DNA from 2 places in the Arthrobacter sp. AOP36-F1-5 genome. Region 2 is predicted to be linked to the other one. Evidence: riboswitches for the same ligand, from Rfam matches in the RefSeq annotation. Region 2 holds a riboswitch; the other holds the start of a gene.

Region 1 (3,872 bases), 440 kb from region 2:
GAGGATCATGGCGCAGTAGGCGGCAATCAGGAGGCGTTGCTGGGTGGAGAAGCGCATACGCGCACCGTACCGCGTATTCGCCGACCTTTCGAGAGGCGGGCAACACCTGAGAGACTCTGCCCATGAGCGTTTCCTTCCAGTGCACGACGTGGACCACCATCCCTCAGGAACACTTATTCGATCTGGCCCGGAACATCGACACCCATCAACAATCGCTGGCGAAGTCCCGGGAGGAGGCCATCGCCGGTGTCACTTCCGGCCTCATCTCACTCGGTGAGAACGTGACATGGCGGGCTTGGCACTTTGGCGTCCCCCTGAAGATGACCAGCCGCATCATGCAGATGGAAGCACCGCACTCCTTCATCGACGAACAGGTCAAGGGCCCGTTCCGCTGGTTTCGTCATATCCATGAGTTCAGCCAGGAGTCGGGGGGAACAACCATGGTTGACCGCGTCGATTTCGCCGCACCGTTCGGCCCTCTCGGTCGTTTGGCAGAGAAGCTCTTCCTGGCCCGTTATCTGCAGAAGCTCATCGAGGAGCGGAACCGCCATCTCAGCGCCGGGCCCGTGGACTAATTAGCGGCCCTGATTGCGCGGATGCTTCCGTGCAACGCGTTCATTTCCGCGCTTATGGTTGCCGGTGATTCGCGCCATGAGTGCCTGCGGTTCTTGTGTTTCGATGTCGGCCAGGAAGCACGTGGCCATCATCCCGCGCAGTGTTGACGCCCGCCGGCCCTGATGGAAGATCACGACGGAACCGCCACGGGCACACGGTTTGTCAGCCCCCTGCCGCACCAGCCGCGTCTCGCACCGCTTCCGGCCACGGCCGCCAGTGCCCATCGGAAGGGAGCATGGCTTCTGCCACCTCCATCCTTCCCTCGGGCACATCCTCGGCATGGATGCACCCGGCTTCTTCCCACCGGCCCGGCTCGGCCAGCCGATAATCGACAGATTGGTCGTCGTTGGGATTAATTCGTTCAAAATAGCCGCCTGAGACGACGGCTCGCACCACGGATTCAAGGTTTTCCAACAGCTCCTGGACATCGTCATCGCAGGCATCGCAACCGCATACCGGATAGTGGGCGTCGTAGAGGGCGCCAGCGTGCAGGAAGATCCCCGGGAACCCGGTGAAGACGAAGGTCAGCGGGGCCGCGAGCAGGTTGGACGGGACGACCCGGACCGCGTGGACGACGTCCTCCGAGGGGAACAGCAGATCGGAAGCAACCTCCGGGTCCCGTTCGGCGACGACGTCAAAGGCGTCCAACAGCCAGTCGAGCTGGGCATCAGCGACCTCATGCAAGGGAGCGAACCGGTGTCGATGGCCCACCGTGGAGTAGGCGCGCGAAGGCGGAGACATCCCTTCCCACCGATGGCCGTAGGCGATCGGGGCGCCCTGTCCATCGCGATGGATCTCCGGGGTGAACTCCGGGCGCCGGTATCCGCTCATGGCCCCACGATAACCGCTGGGATACCCCCTGGCGAGGGGAATCCTGCTGCGGGGATGGCGGGCTCTCCACCCGCGGATGACCCGGCGTATGTCTCCGGATGACGCGACGCGTTTGCCCGATCGGCGTTCCCGCCAGCAGAATCGAACCCAAGAATCAAGAGATCCAACCTGAGGCCCTGGCCGGTTGGACGGCAACCCCCTTCGCCATAGTGGGGTGCCCCAGGTGACGATTCGACGCCGTCCCGACCGGGAGGCGTAAGTATGGCGCAGCGCCACGCTCGCCATGACAGCGAAGGAACGCCATGACCCAGACCCTTGCAGAAACCAGCATTTCCAACCGCGCCGAACGCCTCGATTCCGCGGGATCCGCCTGGGCGGAACGGATCGGTCAGAACACTGCCAGCGCATCGCTGCAGTTCCGCGCGACGGCCGACCCGGTGGGCTCGGTCGGTTCGACCATCCGCGCCGGACGCCACGAATTCACCGTCGACGAACCGGCGGCATTGGCCGGGGACGACGTCGCCGCCAGCCCCGTCGAATACGCCCTCGGGGCGTTGATCTCCTGCCAGGTGGTGGTCTACCGCCTCTATGCTCACCAGCTGGGCATCACGATCGACTCGCTGGACATCTCGGCGGACGCCGACCTGGATGTGCGCGGCCTGTTCGGCATCGAGGACAAGGTCCGCCCGGGATTCGGTGATGTGCGGCTGACCGTGGACGTCTCGGGTCCGGCCACCGAGGAACGCTATGCCGAACTCCAGGCGGCCGTCGACGCCCACTGCCCGGTATTGGACGTCTTCACGAACCCGACCCCGGTGACCACGACCCTGCGGGTCAACTCCTAGAAGGCGGCCAGCAGCCGACTCCCAACAGGACCTCCGAACCGGCTGTACCTGCCGAATTGCACGGTGTTGTCCCTGGGGCTGCGGCTCCTGGTGTCCAGTCACGATCCATGAAGCAGCGATCTCTTGATGTTCATGAAGTGAGCTTCTGTCTAGTTCGACGGTCCAGTGACAACTGTCCGGCTCCCGGCACCGTGATGGCCAAGTTGAAACCGCTGAGCTGTCGTGGATCGGGGTCTTCCCCGAGGACCAGTGCGCCCAGGCCTGCCACTGCCGGCGGCGGGAGCCGTCAGCAGGGCAGTGGCGGTGGCCGGCAGCCTCCAGAGGTCCCCCTGAACCACAAGGTGTAGGCGGGCAATCCTCCGATGCCACCGAGCTAGAGGTAGCCGGTTGCCCCGGCGGCCTCGAGCTAGTCGGGGTGGCTCCGGGGGCCTACCCCACACCAAGGGCAGACACGACGCGACATGGGGAGTCCTCCCCATCGCATGTCAAGGCTCCATCTGGAAGACTACTCCCGATCACCCGAAATACTTTCGATGGAGGAAATTTTGAGCAGCAGCACCCCCAACCCCTATGGCAACCCCGGAGGGGTCACCATGCCCACCCATGGTGAGGCTCCCTTGGACCAGCCGCTCTACGGGGCCAGCTTCGGCCAGGCCATCAAGCGCTTCTTCAAGAAGTATGCGACCTTCTCGGGTCGGGCCAGCCGCAGCGAGTTCTGGTTCTTCGCGCTTTTCAACGCCATCGTCTACACCGTGTTCTACGGCTTGGCGATCGGATTCGGACTGGCCGGCTCCGACCCCGTCACCGGTGAAATGGGTGCCGGCGGGGCCATCCCCTCCTTGGTGATCGGGCTCTATGGGTTGGCCATCATCATCCCGTCCATCGCCCTGAGCGTCCGCCGCCTGCACGACGGCAACTTCAGCGGATTCCTGTACCTGCTGATCCTGGTGCCGATTCTCGGTGGGCTCGTGGTCCTCGTCCTCATGATCATGCCCTCCGTCCCCGAAGGTGCTCGTTTCGACGCCGATGGCGGCGCGGCAGCCTACGGGAACGCCTTTGGCACCTCTGCCGGGTACCCGGGAGCACCGGCTGCCGGCGGCGGTTTCGCGGGCCAGAACCCCCCACAGGGCTACCAGCAGCCCACCGACCCGACCCAGGGCTAGCCAAGCCCCGGCGATGTCCCGGCGGTCCGCCGCCGGGGCATCGGCCCCGCACGCCAGCGCACACCGCCTGGCCTCGACTCCCCCGGAGAACCCCTTGAGCGCTGGTTACCCCAACCCCTACGGCGGCCCCGCGGGATCCGTCGCCCCGTAAAGCAACCCCTCGGGGCGCACCGTCACCTTCGGGGAGGTCCCGGTGGAGCAGCCGCTCTACGGCGCGGATTTCTATCAATCCGTGAAGCGCTTCTTCGGCAAATATGCAACCTTCAGTGGTCGAGCGAGCCGGAGTGAGTACTGGTGGTTCTGCCTCTTCAACAGCATCGTCTATCTCGTCCTCTTCGCCGTGTTCATCGTTCTCGGGGTCGGTGGCATGGACCCGGTGACCGGCGAGATGGGGCTCGGCGCCGCCTTCCCGCTCCTG
Region 2 (3,872 bases):
AACCGGCGCCAACGTGGCCCCGTTGCGCAAGGTCCAGGCAAGGACGTTCCACCAGGCAGCCTGCTCGGTGCGAAGGATCCCGTAAAGGATCATCAAGGCCGTCAGGGCAACCAAGGAGTACCGGGTGTAGCGAACCAGATCTTGTTCGGTGGCCTTGGGGCGTAATGCGCTGCCGACATCACGGCCCAGGGACGTGGCTCCGGAAAACTGGCATGGCCCCGCCCAGCCCATGGCGCAGGCCCAGACGCCAAGGAAGAAGAGGCCGACCAGCGGCGCCGGCAGGGTCTCGCTGATGTAATAGGGGACAGCCACGAGGCCAAGTTCCTGGTCGGGAACCGCAATGGCTGCGGAGGTCCCCACCAGGGCACCGAGGACGATGAAGGGGATCCCGAAGAGGGCTGCCGCATACAGGCCCTTCTGGCCGTCACGCGGAGAGCGGCAGGACATGGTCATTTGGAAGGCAGCCTGCGCCAGCGGCACATTGACGATGAATGTCCCAAACCAGGCGACGATGAGGGACAGCCCGGCATTTCCGGGGTCGACCATCGCCGGACGGGTGGCTGCCAATTCCTGCCAACCGCCGGGGCCGGGATTCGACAACACTACGAAGCCCGCGATGACGAGCATGACGACGAAGACCAGGCAGTTCAACGTCTGATTGAATGCCACGGACCTCATGCCGCCCGACCAGAGAAAAACCAACAGAAGCAGCGCGGTCGCAGTGACCGTCCATTGCAGCGGCAAATCGGTGAACGCCGTCAAAGCCGAGGCGAAGGCGATCGTTGTGGCCACCGACCACATGGGGAAAGTGACCGCCGTAATGACGCCCGCGATGGCTTTAGCCGCCCGACCGAACCGATCACCGATGATGCCGGTGACCGTCACGACGAGCTTCTCCCGCAGCGGTTTCACCAGCAACAAGGCGATCAGCAGAATTTGCACCGTTTCGGCCACTCCGTACCAGGCAGCGGAAATCCCGGTCCGATAGCTGAGTTCCATGATGGAAATATATGAAGAGCCCGAGAAGAGCCCCGTGATGCAGAAGGCGACGGTCCAAGGGCTGAAGGAACGGCCGCCATCGAAGAAGCCCTGTCCGCCGGGACGCCCTGCGCGCACGCGGGACCAGCGGCCGCCAAAGAGCAAAAGAACCGTATAGCCCACGGCTAAGCCGATGGTCCATGCGCCCGCCGATGTCACTGCTCCACCTTTCGGGACCGCGAGTCGAGACCGCGAGAGAGGGCATCCGCGTTGTTGCATTCCCTTTCAGGAGCGTCGACATCGATCAACTCCGCGAAATGCCAGCGAAGATCCACGACAACGCCGGCGGCGCGGATCAGGGTCAGCGCCGGACAACGTGATTCCACGGACGTCGTCAGCTGGTCCAACCGGCTGGCATCTTGTTCTCCGGTCTGGACGTGGACGGCGATCCGGCAGGAATGAAAAAAGGGCTGGACATCGGCGGTACCGGCGAATCCGCGCGTGTCCTGGGTAGCCAGGCAATAGGTCTCGATGGCTTCGAGACCGATCTGCAGTTCCTCGGCGATCTGTTCGACCACCACGCCCAGGCATGCGTTGACTGCGCCGACCATGTATTCCATGGGAGTGGGGGCGGTATCGGTCCCGCCAACGGGTTCGGGCTCGTCCACTTCGAAGCCGAAGGCCCGGATCCGGATCTTCGTCCGCATGGATCCCTGCCACGTCCCTTGGGAACGAATGCGTTTGTCGTGGGCTTTCGGGGAGACGGAGCCCCCGAGGCGGGTCTGCTGTGCGTCGGTCGTACGGGTCGGGGCAATGCTCATGAACTCAGCTCCATCGTTCCTGGCGGAAGCACCTTCGCCGGTGACGGGTTCCGCGGGGTGGCGGGGCCTTGTTCGGCGTGGTTGCTGCGGCGTCACGGAGCCAGATCTCTCGGCCGCTCGGGATGGGTACCTTTCCACTAAAGGCCACCGGCACCAGAAGAAGCAACTTCACACGACGCGTTGCGAAATATTTCATTGATGTTTCCTGCGAGGTGCCCGGATTGAACTTCCGTGTCCAGAACCCGTGCAAATAACGGAAATATTCGATGTTGCTTGGATTGCCTGGGGCTCGGAACCTGGGCTGAAACACCCCGGAAAAGTGGTTTCCGTTGACTCCAACGGTGGCGCTGAGGGCCCATGATGTGGCCCAATGGAGACAACAACCATCCAGAGCGGCCGAGAGATCTGGCTCCGTGACGCCGCAGCAACCCCTTCCCGATCCGTCGGGAGGAAGGTGCTCACGCCGGAACCGATGGAGTGATGTTCTGTGGCTGCCCTGCCGATCGACGAAGTGACCCCGCGACACCTGATCAAACTGACCCCCGGCGTGCCCGCCGACGGACACTACGACGAACTCGCGGCGGTCTTCAGACCCGTGTTCGCCAGCATCGCCGATGGCGCCGCCGACCGAGATGCCCGGCGGATCCTGCCCTTCGAACAGGTCGGCTGGCTCAACCAGGCCCGCTTCGGTGCCCTGCGGGTCCCCCGGGAGGTCGGCGGCTTCGGCGCCTCGCTGGTTGATTCCTTCCGCTTGCTCATCGAGCTGGGGGAGGCCGACTCGCAGATCGCCCAATTGCTGCGGGCCCATATCGGCTTCGTCGAATCGGTGCTGCTGCTCCACGACGAGGCGGTCAAGGCGCGCTGGTTCGCCCGCTTCGTCGCCGGGCAGATCGTCGGCAACGCCTACACCGAGCGCGGCGGCAACGACCTGGGCCACCTGAACACCGCCGTCGAACAGTCCGAGGCCGGCTGGCTGCTCACGGGGCAGAAGTACTACTGCACCGGGACGCTCTTCGCCGACTGGGTGGCGGTCACCGCCATGGCGCCGGCGGTTGAAGGGCGCCACGTCGCGGTGGTGTCCACCCAGCATTCGGGGGTGGTCATCCACGACGATTGGGACGGGTTCGGCCAACAACTCACCGGCACCGGGACCACCGGATTCACCCGGGTTCCCGTGGATACGCTCCTGGACCCCGAGGTGCTGGACGTCCACCCGGAATCGGCCATCTTCCAGTTGGTGCTGCTCGCCGTCCAGGCCGGTATCGCCCGGGCGGTCCTCGCCGACGCCCGCGCCCACACCCAACTGCGTGAACGAGCCTTCACCACCGGAACCGGCGTCCCCTCCCGGCATGAACCCCAGGTCCTGCAGGTCATCGGAGAGATCTCGGCGACCGCCTGTGCCGTGGACGCGATCCTGTTGGCCGCCATCGCCGAACTCGAATCGGTGATCGGCCAACCGGGGCTGAGCCCCGCGGAGCAGTACGCGGTCAGCGAGCTGGCCGCCAACCGGGCCCAGACGAGCATCCAACCACTCGTGCTCGAGGCGACCAGCAAGCTCTTCGACGGCCTCGGCGCCTCGGCGACCTCCACCGCCTGCAACCTGGACCGCCACTGGCGCAACGCGCGCACCATAGCCACCCACAACCCCGCCATGTACAAGTCCCGCATCGTCGGCGACTACGAGGTCAACGCCGCGACGCCGCGCAAACTCGGCGCCGTCGGCGACCTCAAGACCCCTGAAGGAGAAAAATGAGCACCACACCAGCACGCCGCCGGATCCGCCTGAACGCCTTCGACATGAACTGCGTGGTCCACCAATCGCCGGGGCTGTGGCGTCATCCGCAGGACCAGGCGTGGCGCTATAAGGAACTGGGCTACTGGACCGAGCTGGCCAAGACGCTGGAGAAGGGGCTGTTCGACGGGATCTTCATCGCGGACGTCTTGGGCACCTACGACGTCTACGGATCCACCAACTCCACCCCGCTCTCCGCCGGCGCCCAGGTCCCGGTCAACGACCCGTTCCTGCTGGTCTCCGCGATGGCTTCCGTCACCGAGAACCTGGGCTTCGGGGTC

The links. A riboswitch is a leader RNA that binds a small molecule or an ion and turns the genes downstream of it on or off. The one in region 2 is predicted to bind S-adenosylmethionine.
Region 1: another riboswitch for S-adenosylmethionine. It lies ahead of AC3ZI9_RS14995 (OsmC family protein); the one in region 2 lies ahead of AC3ZI9_RS00885 (acyl-CoA dehydrogenase family protein).

Annotation. Positions count from the first base shown of each region.
Region 1 is NZ_CM176892.1:3,263,342-3,267,213, forward strand. Features, by position in the region: gene AC3ZI9_RS14980 (hypothetical protein) at 1-57, opposite strand, end outside; gene AC3ZI9_RS14985 (SRPBCC family protein) at 123-575, shown strand; gene AC3ZI9_RS14990 (DUF6226 family protein) at 778-1,446, opposite strand; SAM riboswitch class IV at 1,599-1,714, shown strand; gene AC3ZI9_RS14995 (OsmC family protein) at 1,749-2,291, shown strand; gene AC3ZI9_RS15000 (DUF805 domain-containing protein) at 2,837-3,454, shown strand; partial or broken gene AC3ZI9_RS15005 (DUF805 domain-containing protein) at 3,687-3,872, shown strand, end outside.
Region 2 is NZ_CM176892.1:176,957-180,828, forward strand. Features, by position in the region: gene AC3ZI9_RS00875 (sodium:solute symporter family protein) at 1-1,257, opposite strand, end outside; gene AC3ZI9_RS00880 (OsmC family protein) at 1,194-1,799, opposite strand; SAM riboswitch class I at 2,180-2,278, shown strand; gene AC3ZI9_RS00885 (acyl-CoA dehydrogenase family protein) at 2,287-3,552, shown strand; gene AC3ZI9_RS00890 (LLM class flavin-dependent oxidoreductase) at 3,549-3,872, shown strand, end outside.